Regions from separate parts of the Endozoicomonas gorgoniicola genome, predicted to be linked through region 3. Evidence: predicted binding sites of a transcription regulator. Region 3 holds the regulator's gene; each other region holds the start of a gene.
What was found. The regulator PhoB, encoded in region 3, activates phosphate uptake and scavenging genes when phosphate is short. The targets are predictions, from matches to a motif close to TGTCATANNNNTGTCANA.
Positions count from the first base shown of each region.

Region 1: NX722_RS21370 (PhoX family protein) is a predicted target of PhoB. The motif match lies at 1,439-1,456, and genes of this name have one in related genera.
Region 2: NX722_RS04685 (Na/Pi symporter) is a predicted target of PhoB. The motif match lies at 1,665-1,682, and genes of this name have one in related genera.
Region 4: NX722_RS20300 (ABC transporter permease subunit) is a predicted target of PhoB. The motif match lies at 1,229-1,246, and genes of this name have one in related genera.

Region 1 covers NZ_JAPFCC010000001.1:4,766,519-4,769,684, forward strand. The annotation lists gene NX722_RS21360 (YybS family protein) at 1-860, shown strand, start outside; gene rplI (50S ribosomal protein L9) at 877-1,323, shown strand; gene NX722_RS21370 (PhoX family protein) at 1,541-3,166, shown strand, end outside.
Region 2 covers NZ_JAPFCC010000001.1:1,017,714-1,020,879, reverse strand. The annotation lists gene NX722_RS04690 (hypothetical protein) at 131-340, opposite strand; gene NX722_RS04685 (Na/Pi symporter) at 423-1,577, opposite strand; gene NX722_RS04680 (RDD family protein) at 2,065-2,553, shown strand; gene NX722_RS04675 (hypothetical protein) at 2,724-2,903, shown strand; gene lptG (LPS export ABC transporter permease LptG) at 3,017-3,166, opposite strand, start outside.
Region 3 covers NZ_JAPFCC010000001.1:5,213,529-5,216,694, forward strand. The annotation lists gene phoR (phosphate regulon sensor histidine kinase PhoR) at 1-1,133, opposite strand, end outside; gene phoB (phosphate regulon transcriptional regulator PhoB) at 1,167-1,856, opposite strand; gene ubiA (4-hydroxybenzoate octaprenyltransferase) at 1,993-2,901, opposite strand; gene NX722_RS23365 (chorismate--pyruvate lyase family protein) at 2,968-3,166, opposite strand, start outside.
Region 4 covers NZ_JAPFCC010000001.1:4,493,972-4,497,137, forward strand. The annotation lists gene NX722_RS20295 (Na+/H+ antiporter family protein) at 1-780, opposite strand, end outside; gene NX722_RS20300 (ABC transporter permease subunit) at 1,290-3,166, shown strand, end outside.

The DNA.
Region 1 (3,166 bases), 450 kb from region 3:
TGCGTGGCCCCGGACAGGCACTGTTTTTGGCCGTGTTGTTTGCCAGCATCCCAATGTTGTTCTGGCTCAGTTCAGCCGTTATTGCCCTGGTGATACTGCGACGCGGTATTAACCATGGTCTGAAACTGCTGATGTGGGCTCTGCTTCCGGCAATAGGCTGGGCAGCGGCTGGTCAGTTCAACGTGATAACAGGTCTGCTGGCGACTACGCTACTGGCCTGTACATTACGCCAGACGGTTTCCTGGCCGAAGACTCTCCTGGCGCTGGTTCCGATTGGGGGAGCAATGGCTCTTTCACTGTTCCAGCTGGCACCGCAGCAAATCGCTCTGCTCACCGAGGCAGTGATGGGTCTTCTTATGAAGATTCTGCCGGGGCAGGGTGCAGAGAGCACGGTCGACATAGGAACTCAGCTGAAACCGTTAGTTGAGTACGGCGTGGTAGGTATGCTTGCCTGGTTTACCCTGGCCAGCAGTGTGTTGTCGCTGGTTCTGGCGCGAGCCTGGCAGTCGACGTTATACAACCCGGGCGGATTCGGTGAAGAATTCCGCCGGGTGATACTACCACCTGTTGCCAGCATTGCATTGCTGGCCCTGACTCTGGGTGGATCAGCCCTGTCACCTGTGCTGACAGCGTTGATTCCAATAGCTTCGCTGCCACTGTTTATTGCAGGTATTGCCCTCGTACACGGGCTGGTAAACCTGAAACAGCTGGGAAGCTTCTGGCTGGTAGGCATGTATGTGTTGCTGATTTTAGTCACGCAACTGGCATACCCGGTTATTGTTTTGACCGCTTGTTTTGATAGCGTGTTTGATTTCCGTCGAAGGGCGGCAAACCGAAGCGCACAGAACGGGCCAAAATAAAGGTAAGAGGTTAGCGATGGACGTTATCCTGCTTGAGAAAATCGCCAATCTGGGCGACCTGGGCGACAAGGTAACCGTTAAGTCTGGTTACGGTCGTAACTTCCTGATTCCATTCAGCAAGGCTGTTCCAGCAACTAAAGACAACGTAGCTGCTTTCAAAGCTCGTCGTACTGAACTGGAAAAAGCAGCTTCCGAGAAGCTGGCTGGTGCTGAGAAGCGCGCTGCTGAAATGGCAGAAATCGAACTGACCCTGACTGCTAAAGCAGGCGACGAAGGTAAACTGTTCGGTTCTATCGGTCCTCGCGACCTGGCTGAAGCCATCACCTCTGCTGGTGTTGCTGTTGCCAAGAGCGAAATCCGTATGCCAGAAGGTCCTATTCGCGCAACTGGCGAATACGACGTGGCTATCCAGCTGCACACTGACGTTGCTGCTGCTATCAAGGTATTCATTGAGGCTGAGTAATTTCAGAGTCAATAATACTTGATGAAAAATGCCCGCAGGTTTCTGCGGGCATTTTTTTTGCTTGTAGAGAAAAAGATGCACATGAAATATTTCTTTCATGTGTTAGTCACCCATCTGACACATAGCTGTCGTTTAATAATTCCCGTCACGATAACTCTGAAGCAGACAATAACAACGTAGATTTCTCTACTTATAGAAATAACAAAGGTGGGAAACCATGAGCAAAGAGATTTCTGATCCAACGATTTATAACACCAGCCAAAATAAACCAATGTCGTCTGTATTGGATGCCGAGCTGAGCCGGCGTGGTATTTTACAGGGCGGATTCGGCCTTGCGGCGATGGGTTTTTTATCAGGTATGGGACTCGCTGGCTGTAAACTGAATTCTTCTGATGACGATGATGTGACACCCCCGGCTGAATTAAAGCTGGGCTTTGATTCTATCCCCGGTGCCAAACTGGACGCAGTGGCTGTAGCTGCCGGATACAGCGCACAGGTTCTGGCTCCCTGGGGAACACCACTAAACAGTCAGGCTAACCCGTGGAAAAACGACGGAAGCAATACGTCACAGGATCAGCTGAATGCGGTGGGAATGCATCACGATGGCATGCACTTTTTTCCTCTGAACGGCAGCGATACGGAAGGTCTGTTGTGTATTAACCATGAGTACATTGACCAGAGTGCGTTGCATCCGAATGGTGCTACCGAGGTCGCTGGTAAGCGTTCGACAGAAGAAGTTCGTAAGGAAATCAATGCCCATGGTATTTCTGTGGTGCATATCAGGCTGGTCGATGGGGTCTGGGATGTAGTGACCGACAGCTCTTATAATCGTCGTATCACTTCTGCGACCGAAATGGATGTGACAGGCCCTATTGCAGGCAGTGGTTTGCTGGTTACTAAATACACGACAGGTCGCGGCGTTGAAAATATTGCCAGGGGTACCAACAACAACTGCGGTAATGGTTATACGCCCTGGGGCACCTACCTGACCTGTGAAGAGAACTGGCCTTATGTTTTTGTGAATAAAGGCACACAGGACACCGGTCAGGCAAGAATGGGTATTCCGACATCCGCTACCCGTTATGGCTGGGAAACCGCAGATAATGGTTTATACGACGAGTTTGCCCGGTTTGATGTCACGCCTTCAGGAGCCAATGCCACGGAAGACTTCCGCAACGAAGCCAATGGGCATGGTTATATTGTCGAAATCGATCCTTATAACCCTGCCTCCCGCCCGGTTAAACGCACAGCCCTGGGGCGCTTCCGTCATGAGGATGTCACTTTTGGCAAGCTGGAAAAAGGCAAACCTGTGGTTTTTTACACAGGGCATGATGGGCGCTTTGAGTATATCTACAAATATGTGTCGACTAAGTTGTGGGATCCTGCGGATGCCAGCCGGACTGACCGACTTCGTGTTGGGTCAGAATATATGGATGATGGCATTCTGTTCGTTGCCCGGTTTAATGAAGAGGGTAAAGGTTCCTGGATTCCTTTGCTGGAGAGTACGGTAACGACATCGGGGCAGACCCTGAAAGAAGTGGTAGGTTCGCAGGCGGAGATTATTCTGAATTGTCCATGGGCAGGTGATGCAGTTGGAGCAACGCCAATGGATCGCCCGGAGTGGACTGCGGTAGACCCCGCTACCGGCCTGGTTTATGTGACACTGACCAATAACACCAATCGCACAGACGCTAATACCCCTAACCCAAGAACAAACAATAAATTTGGTCATATCATTCGCTGGCAGGAAGGTGCTGTGGCGACGGAGTTTACCTGGGATTTCTTTGTCTTTGGCTCGCCAGCCAGTGGTGACAGTGTCACCAATCGGTCTGGTTTGACGGCT
Region 2 (3,166 bases), 4.2 Mb from region 3:
TAATAACCAAATCACCACGCCGGGCTCTGAGCGTAGCCCGCCTGAGGGTACAAAAAAGGCAGCTCTCTGCTGCCTCTGAATAACGACTATTTGTATGCTCAGGGCTGTTTCCGCTCAGGGCTGTTTCCGCTCAGGGCTGTTTACCAAAAAGCTTCATCAGGTTTTTAAACAGTGATGGTTTCTCCATCAATTGATCCAGCTCTTCTTCAATCACCTGATGCTGCTGACCTTCTCTCAGAGCCCGTAACTCTTTCTTCAGGCGTACCAGGTGCGCTTCTGTCGCCTTGATTTCCTGCTTCAGCTTTTTTCTCTGCTTTTTGTACTGTTTCAGATCACTCATGGGGTATTCCCAACGTCTTGTGACGTTTTTAGACAACGCAGGCAGGAAACCCTGCCTGCTTAATAAGATGGAAAATCGTCAATTAGCTAGTCAGCAGAATCAACAAGCCTGGAACGATAAAGAAAACACCAAATACATAACCAAAGACCACGGATTTACGACGGCTGGCGATTTGTGCAAAGCGACGGGCAGCGTGATAAGGGATACCACGGAGCGTTGGCACACCATAAATCAGACATACACCGGCAACATTAAACAACAGATGAACCAGCGCAATTTGCAGACCCGCCTCTGCCATAGAACCACTCAGGGAAAACGCAGCCAGCAGGGCAGTAATGCAGGTTCCAATGTTTGCGCCCAGGGTGAACGGATAGATATCCTTCAACCGGAACACACCACTACCCACCAGAGGAATCACCAGACTGGTGGTGGTTGAAGAAGACTGAACCAGGAAAGTAATCAGACCGCCGGAAGCAATACTGCCAGCAGAACCACTACCAATGGCTTTATGCATCAGGTCTTTGGCACGCCCCACCATCTGCTGCTTGAGAATTTTACCCAGCAGGCTAATGGACATAAACGTCAGCGCCAGACCAATCAGGGCCAGTACAACGCCGCCGGTCATGCCCGGCAGAGCACTTTCAGTAACAGAGGCAATAGATTTGGTTACCGGTTTAATCAATGGCTTGATAAAGTCGAAGCCACCCAGGTTCGTGCCGGTACTACCGTAGAATATGCTCGCCAGCCAGGCTGAAGATTTCTGCAGAAAACCGGTAGCCAGTTCCAGCGGCAGGAAGATGAAAACAGCAAACAGGTTAAAGAAACCGTGTGCTGTGGCCGCTGAGAAGGAGCGACGGAACTCATTCCGCTTGCCCATACTGCCCAGACTCACCAGAGTCGAGGTCACGGTGGTACCAATATTGATACCCATAATCATCGGTATAGCGGTGCTGACCGGCAGGCCGGCAGCCACCAGACCCACGGTAATAGAGGTCACGGTGCTGGAAGACTGCACCATAGCGGTTGCCATGGTCCCAACAATCAGTCCCATAAACGGATTGGTTGCAAATTCAAACAGTGCAGCCGCACCGTCTGCGCCACCGGCAGCCCACTTGAAGCCATCGCCAATCAGGCCCACAGCCACAAGCAGGGTGTATACCAGCAGCAGTACCGCCACCCAGGGCAGGAAAGAAGTCGTTACAGCTTTGTTCTCGACATAAGCAGTCGTTGCTTGCATAGAAATCCCGGATTTCCCACGTTAACGTCTCCCGTCAGGATCGACCTGAGTTGGCCCTGAGGGTACTTTCACATTGCAGAGGTCAGGTTTGACGATTTAATTACAATGTAATCAGTTTAAAAACCGTACTTTAGGGATATAAGAAATTGCTGCAAGTGTGGAATTTTACATATTGATGTAGCGATATCCTTATGCTTATAAACGTCAGTACCTGTTTACCAACCCGTTCCGCCCCGGATAAATTCGGCTCAGCCTTGGTATCCTCTGATTCTGTTGTCATCAACCTCTTGTCTGAGGCAGGTAGAAAAAGCGGAGCGCCGCCTTTTTTCTGCCGTCAAATCGTTTTTTAAACCGAGAATTGATTTGAATATCTGTTCAAAACCCTCAACCTGATTCACAATGCAACTGGCGACTATGAGTGACTGACATAAATGGCTGACTATAAATGGCTGACTATAAATAGTGCGTGTTGAATACAGGAGTACGCATGCAAAAACAAAAGATCACCATGAAGCCTGCCCCGCTGTGGCGAAGGCTGGCAGCGATGTTATATGACACTTTTCTGGTCATATCACTGTGTTTTCTGGTTGGTTTTCTCAACCTTGGCATCCTGATGAAAATCTATGGCGCAGACCAGCTTAAACAGATGACCGACAACGGCGAATCACTGGACAGCCCTGCCTTCTATGCAGCCCTGTTTGTGACTGTTTTCAGCTTTTTCGGTTATTTCTGGACCCGTAAAGGCCAGACATTAGGCATGCAGGCCTGGCGTTTGCACATCCTTAATGAAAACGGCAATAAACTATCCGCAAAGCAGGCGCTTGTGCGTTTTATTGTGGCCATACCGTCAGTGCTGGCAGGGTGTATTGGTGTGATCTGGGTACTCTGGGACAAGAATAAAAAAAGCTGGCAGGATTATGCTTCGCGATCAGGTACATACTATGTCCCTGTTCAGAAAGAGAAAACGACCCTGTGAAACATCGAATCAGCGTTTTATTACTAATAATTACAAAACAAAAAGATAAAAGCCGAAATACATATTAGTATTCCTACTTATATAGATTACAATCAACGAAGCGCATGACCGTTTAGCGCTGAAACAATGACCAGGCATTCAGTGAATGCCTCAACTTTCAGGAACAGGCCATGATCACTTCGCTGCAAAAAGCCATTCGTTCAGTCAGAGCCACCCTGGCGGCAATGCTGTTTCCCATTCCACAGGATATGCAAAAAGCCTTACAACCTGTACCCATTCCCGTTGAACAAACCCGAAACAGACAACCATCTGGAAAACAACACCGTCATCAAAGGGGTTATCATTTCTGAGCCAGTGCAAGGTCAGCGTGTCTGTGCAGGAAAATAAAACTGAACGAGCTGCGGTTATATCGAGCTATGCCTGCTGACAGCGGTATCTGGAGATACCGCCGGGTTCAGTTCTGTCAGGCTGCTTTCCTGAGAAGCAAGGCACCGATCAGAATACAGATACTGATTGGAAACAGTACTGACAGGATGGGCGGAAAACCAAATACCAGGCTTGAAGGTCCCAGCAGACTTTGAACAATCATGAAAACGACTCCGGTCACCACTCC
Region 3 (3,166 bases):
CGCTCGGTTAATCGGGGAATATGGATAGGATCAATACCAATACCGTTATCTTCCACCATTAAATGGCCACGATCTTCATCCTGCCACCAGCGTACATGAATCTTGCCACCTGCCGGGGTATAGCGAACCGCATTGAACACCAGGTTCGAGAACGCACTGCGCAGCTCGTGGGCGCACCCCCCCAGCTCGGCATCTTCCGGGCATTCCAGATAAATCTTATGCTGACTTTCCCCACTTAATGCCTTGCCATCTTCAACAATGGCGTGCAGCATCGGTCGCAGGCTGACAGCGCTGTTCTCATCAATTTCAGCGGCTTCCAGTTTGGACAGCGTTAACAGATCCTGCACCAACCCCTGCATACGCAGTGACTGTTCCTGCATACGGTTCATGGCCTTGCTCCATATTGGTGGAAGATCATGATCGTGTACACCGTCAATCAACGTTTCCAGATAGCCTGAGATCACCGTTAGTGGCGTTCTGAGTTCATGGGAAACGTTTGCCACAAAGTCCTTACGCATGATTTCCAGCTGCATAAGGCGAGTGACATCGCGGACAATGATCATGCGGTTGCCACGACCATACACAGTAACATTGACTTCAATCTGGTACTCATCATTGAGTGGTGAGGGAATCAACAGTGGTTTTTGATAACGCCCCTGCTCAAAATAATCCACAAAACGTGGATCACGCAGCAAATTCGTGATGGGTTGTCCCTTGTCGTCGGGCGTCTTGAAGCCTAACAACTCTTCCGCAGCAAGGTTCCACCATTCAAGGTTGTTATGGCGGTCCACCATAATGACTGCATCTTTTAATGCGGTAGTGGAAGACTGGATTCGGTCTATAACCGTAGAAAGGCGACGGCGGGCGCGTCCATGGTGTTTCTGAAGGCGATAGATTCCGTCGAATATCTCACCCCATAAGCCTTTGCTTTCAGGCGGTTCTTCGTTGCGGTCTTTGGCTGCATGGAGCCAGTCCAGCAACCGGAACAGTTCTTTAACACTCCAGAGGCAATAAGTCATCAGTACGATGGAGAGCCCAAGAAAGGCATTGCCCAGAAGCCAGCCAAGGCAGAAGCCGACACCGGAAAGTAACAGCATTCGGCTCAGGACGTAAGATTTGGTAATACTGGTCATTCCGGCTCTATTTTCGAATTTTAATAAACTGTCTTAAACCTTTACCGAGAATCGGTAACCCGTACCGCGAACCGTCTGAACAAAGCCTTCATAGTCTGACCCCAGCGCCTTGCGCAGCCGACGAATATGTACGTCGACGGTTCGTTCTTCCACGTACACATTGCCTCCCCAGACCTGGTCCAGCAACTGCCCGCGCGTGTAAGCCCGTTCCTGGTGCGTCAGAAAGAACTGCAATAAACGGTATTCCGTGGGACCCATTTCTGCCGGGTTGCCGTTGATGCTGACGCGATGGCTTACAGGGTCAAGCTCAAGGCCTTTAATAATAATCGGGCTCTGGGCGTCCTGCCCACCGGCACGGCGCAGTACCGCTTTCAGGCGTGCTGCCAGCTCCCGTGGCGAGAAGGGTTTGACGATGTAATCGTCTGCACCCGTTTCCAGCCCCTGAATCTTATGGTCTTCCTCGCCTTTTGCGGTCAGCATGACAATGGGTATCTCAGAAGTCAGCTCATTGCGTTTTAAACGACGCGCAAATTCAATGCCGGAGATATCGGGCAACATCCAGTCCAGCAAAATAAGGTCTGGCTTGTGATCGATAACCTGAGCGTGTGCCTGTTTGGCGTCAGCCGCCTCCAGACAGTTATAACCCGCCATTTCCAGAGCGACTGAGACCATCTCCCTGATGGGTTCTTCGTCGTCGACGATGAGAATTGTTCTTCCTGACATGCCTGTTCACCTTTCCTGTCTCATCTGTTACAGAACCTGGCAGCCTGTTTTGCCAGATAAAATCCCATTTGCGCCATTACACAGTTCAAATGTTACAAACAGATGACACCTCTATCTTATGGAAACTAAAAAAGGCTTAAACATAACCAAAAGCAATGCCCAAGAAAATGACGGCTCCTACCCAATGGTTACTAAGAAACGCTTTAAAGCAGTCCATTCTTTCCCGATTTCGCGTCCGTAGCTGCTGATGAACAAACATCCCTGCTGCAACTACCAGAGAACAATAAAAACTCAGGCCAAGACCTGCCTGAATACCGACCATTACTAATGTACCAAGAGCCAGGCATTGAAGGATGCCGATAATGATGTTGTCCAGATCACCAAACAAAATAGCGGTCGACTTAATACCAATTTTCACATCATCATCACGATCCACCATGGCGTACTGAGTATCGTAACCTACTGTCCAGAACACGTTGCCAAGAAACAATAACCAACCAATCTGGCTTATCGTTCCACTTTCCGCTGCGTAGGCCATGGGGATAGCCCAGCCAAAAGCGGCTCCCAGAACCACCTGGGGCAAATGAGTAAAACGTTTGGCAAATGGATAAACAGCCGCAAGTGCAAGCCCACCCAGAGAGAGCATGATCGTCAAAAGGTTCGTAAGAAGAACCAAAACAAAAGACAGGGCGACCAGGAGCGAGAAAAAGAGCAGAGCCTCTTTTTCATTGATTTTTCCCGTTACCAGAGGGCGGTTGCAGGTTCTTTTTACACTGCCGTCATAGTGGCGGTCAGCATAATCGTTGATGACACAGCCGGCACTGCGCATCAGAACCACTCCGGCAATAAAAATTAACAGGTTTTTCAGGCTTGGCAGACCTTCTGCTGCCATCCACAATGCCCAAAGGGTGGGCCATAACAAGAGGTAGATGCCAATAGGGCGATCCAGCCGACACAGCTGGACAAAATCCTTTATGCGGGGGTAGCGGGCAGAAAAAGATTGAAGGTTGGAAAAGTCCCCCGCCAGTTTTTTAAGGTACGTCATGATGATTGTCATTTTTGCAACTGGCTTGGGTTTCAGTCTAACAGGTTAGACTTTCTATAAGTACTCTTACATAAGCTCTGGATTATATTCCGGTAAAAAAACTTCACAAACCGAAATGGCTTTACCATTCAGGTAAAACTGTGAGCGCCTTCCCCAGGCACTTTCTTCATAGTAGGGTCGATCTAAATGCAGGTTAAACTGGCAGGCAGGCAGTTCATCGATCTCAATCTGCCCCCGTTTAAGTGATGGCTGATTAAACAGAAAC
Region 4 (3,166 bases), 720 kb from region 3:
CATGGAGCCTGTACTGAGTTGAATACCCAGTGCTGAAGCAACGGCCAGTACGACAGAAACGACACTTGCTGTGTTCAGGGTCACTTCTTCGTTCTGGGCCAGCTGGCTTTTTTCAACGTGGTAGGAGCGAGGTTTGCGATAGGTGACAAATAGCGCAAACAGCAGGCCCAGGAACATACCACTCACTGGTATCATCATGGCAGAAGGCATCAGGCTCAGGTCGATATCCAGACCGTTTTTCTGCAGATTGCCACCCAGAATCTGCATCAGGTAGATATTACCGAAGCCAACAGGTACGAGCATGTAAGTGGCTGTCAAACCAAACGTCAGGAGGCAGGCAATCTGACGACGGTCGATGTTCATGGCACTAAAGGCAGACAGCAACGGTGGAATCAGTACTGGAATAAAGGCAATGTGGACAGGCACAAGGTTCTGAGAGGAAAATGCCATCAGAAGAACCATGACAAACACGCCATACTTCAGTGAATTTCTGCCATTTGTCCTGGCATTACTTTTCACTTTTTTGATAATCTTGCCTGCCATCCACTCAGGCACGCCAGAGCGTGAAATGGCAACGGCAAAAGCACCCAGCATGGCGTAGCTCAGGGCAATGCCTGCACCGCCGCCAAGACCTTCAGAAAAAGCGGCTATGGTTTCGTGGATATCCAGTCCACCGGACAGACCACCCGTGAGGGCTCCCAGAAACAGTGCCAATACAACGTTTACGCGCATTAAACTCAGCGCAAGCATCACTGTAACGGCCAGAATTACTGCGTTCATTGAATTTCCTGATTGTTATTTCCAGCTAACTGAATGTTTGTTTATATTATTTATTGCAGTCAGCTTTTACTTAACCACTATCCAATATGGACTAATTTTGTGGCGTTGAATGTTTTAGCCGTATCAAAACAGAAAAGATCAGACTAAAGAATGTTATAACGAAAGGGTTCCCGGAGGGAATCAATGGTGAGAGTGATGATGTCGGTGGGAGTGCAGGGAGGTAAGATATTCCTGATAATATTGCCCACTTTGTGAGCTTAATTGTTGTATTAGCATGGCTTTTATTAACATGAAAGGACTCGATTAATGTACTGCGCCCTTAGCGCGAGTTACTTAAAATACTGATTTTTCCAATTCGGTGCAAACGTAATATTTGCACCGATTAAAGTTTGGGCGAATTCAGAATGTTTTGACAACTGGCAACACGATAGTTCACTTTTTTTCCTGTTGTAACATTTTTGTCACATGTTCGTTTTATCTTACGCTCATTAATTCGTGCGACCAGAGCCATGTACCAAAAAACGATAGAAAGCAGCCCTGGTGTCGATTTCAACACCCCGGCCCTGAGAAGAAAGCGCTCTTTGCGCTTTTTAAAAGACAATATCGCCCGGTGGGCTGTTGCTGTAGGTGGGCTTGGGGTTATTGCCGCCATAACCCTTATATTTTTCTACCTTGTGTACGAAGTAGCGCCACTATTCAGGGGAGCGTCGGTTATCCCGCAAAGCACATGGACCCAGAGTATTGATCAGGACAACCCTCCGCTCTATCTGAGCATGGAAGAACAGGGTGAGATAGCCCTGAGCATCAACCGTACTGGTGAGCTTGATTTTCGCTCAGCCCGAACTGGCGACAATAATTCGCGCTTTTATCTGCCTCTGCCTGCCGGTACAGAAGTAACAACCCTGGCCAGTGACCCTGCGAATTCCAGCCTGATGGCGGCTGGATTAAGCAATGGTCAGGCAATAGTTTTCAAGATTGGGCATAAAATCAGCTGGCCTGATGACCAGCGGGTTATTACGCCTGTTGTTGAGTACCCATACGGCAAACAGCTTCTGACGCTATCAGACAATAGCCTCAGTGACATTACCCTGGCTGATAACGACAGGCAGTTGTTTATCGCTGCGGTCAGCAGTGACAGGATGGTTTCAACAGCGTTCAGCAAGGAAGAAAACTTTCTGACAGAAGAAGTGACTCTGGAACAACAGGCCGTCACGCTGCCAGCCATTCCCGGCACCCCTGAGCAGTTAAAAATCGATCCAGACCAGCGCTGGCTGTTTGTAAGAATGGCTGGCGATGAAATGGCAATTATCAACGTTGCGAACCTGAGTCAGCTGTATCTGCATTCGATTACTGACCTGACAGTTGGGGATGCCAGTATCACTGAAATTGAGTTTCTTCTGGGCGGGGTTTCGCTCCTTGCAGGCGATGATAGTGGTTTAATCAGTCAGTGGTTTATGGTTCGTGATGACCAGAATGAATGGTCTTTGCAGCGGGTTCGTGACTTCAAACTGCTGGACAGCCCGATTACCTCGATAAAACCTGAACATCGTCGTAAAGGCTTTCTGGCGGCTGATGAAGAAGGCAATGTTGGTGTATTTTATACGACTTCCGGCCGGTCTCTTATAAAACAACAGTTGTCCGATGGTTCCATTAACCAAATGGCCATTTCGCCAAGAAGCAACTACCTGCTGGTGGATGGGCAGGAAGGCGTTGAATTCTTCAGGGTTGAGAATGAACACCCTGAAGTATCGTTTTCTGCTTTATGGCAAAAGGTCTGGTATGAAGGCTATGAACAACCTGAATACATCTGGCAATCCTCAGCTTCAAACAACGACTTTGAGCCGAAGCTCAGTCTGACCCCCCTCTCTTTCGGTACCCTGAAAGCAGCCTTTTATGCCATGTTGCTGGCCACACCTCTGGCGATTGCGGGTGCCATTTATACCGCTTACTTTATGGCTCCGGGTATGCGCCGAAAGGTGAAGCCTATGATCGAACTGATGGAGGCGTTGCCTACCGTTATCCTTGGTTTTCTGGCGGGTTTGTGGCTGGCACCACTGATTGAGAATAATTTGCCGGGTATTTTTGCCCTGCTGCTGTTTGTGCCGGTGGGTATTCTTCTGTTTGCTTTTATCTGGGATTCATTACCGGGCAGAATCCGTCATACCATTCCGGAAGGCTGGCAGGCTGCTTTGTTGATACCTGTCGTCCTGTTCAGTGGCGCTGTTGCCTTCTCAATGAATGGCGTGCTGGAAGTCACTTTCTTTGATGGCGATATGCGTACCTGGCTGACATCGGAACTGGGTATTCCCTACGACCAGCGTAATGCCCTGGTGGTAGGGCTGGCCATGGGCTTTGCGGTTATTCCCACCATTTTTTCCATTGCCGA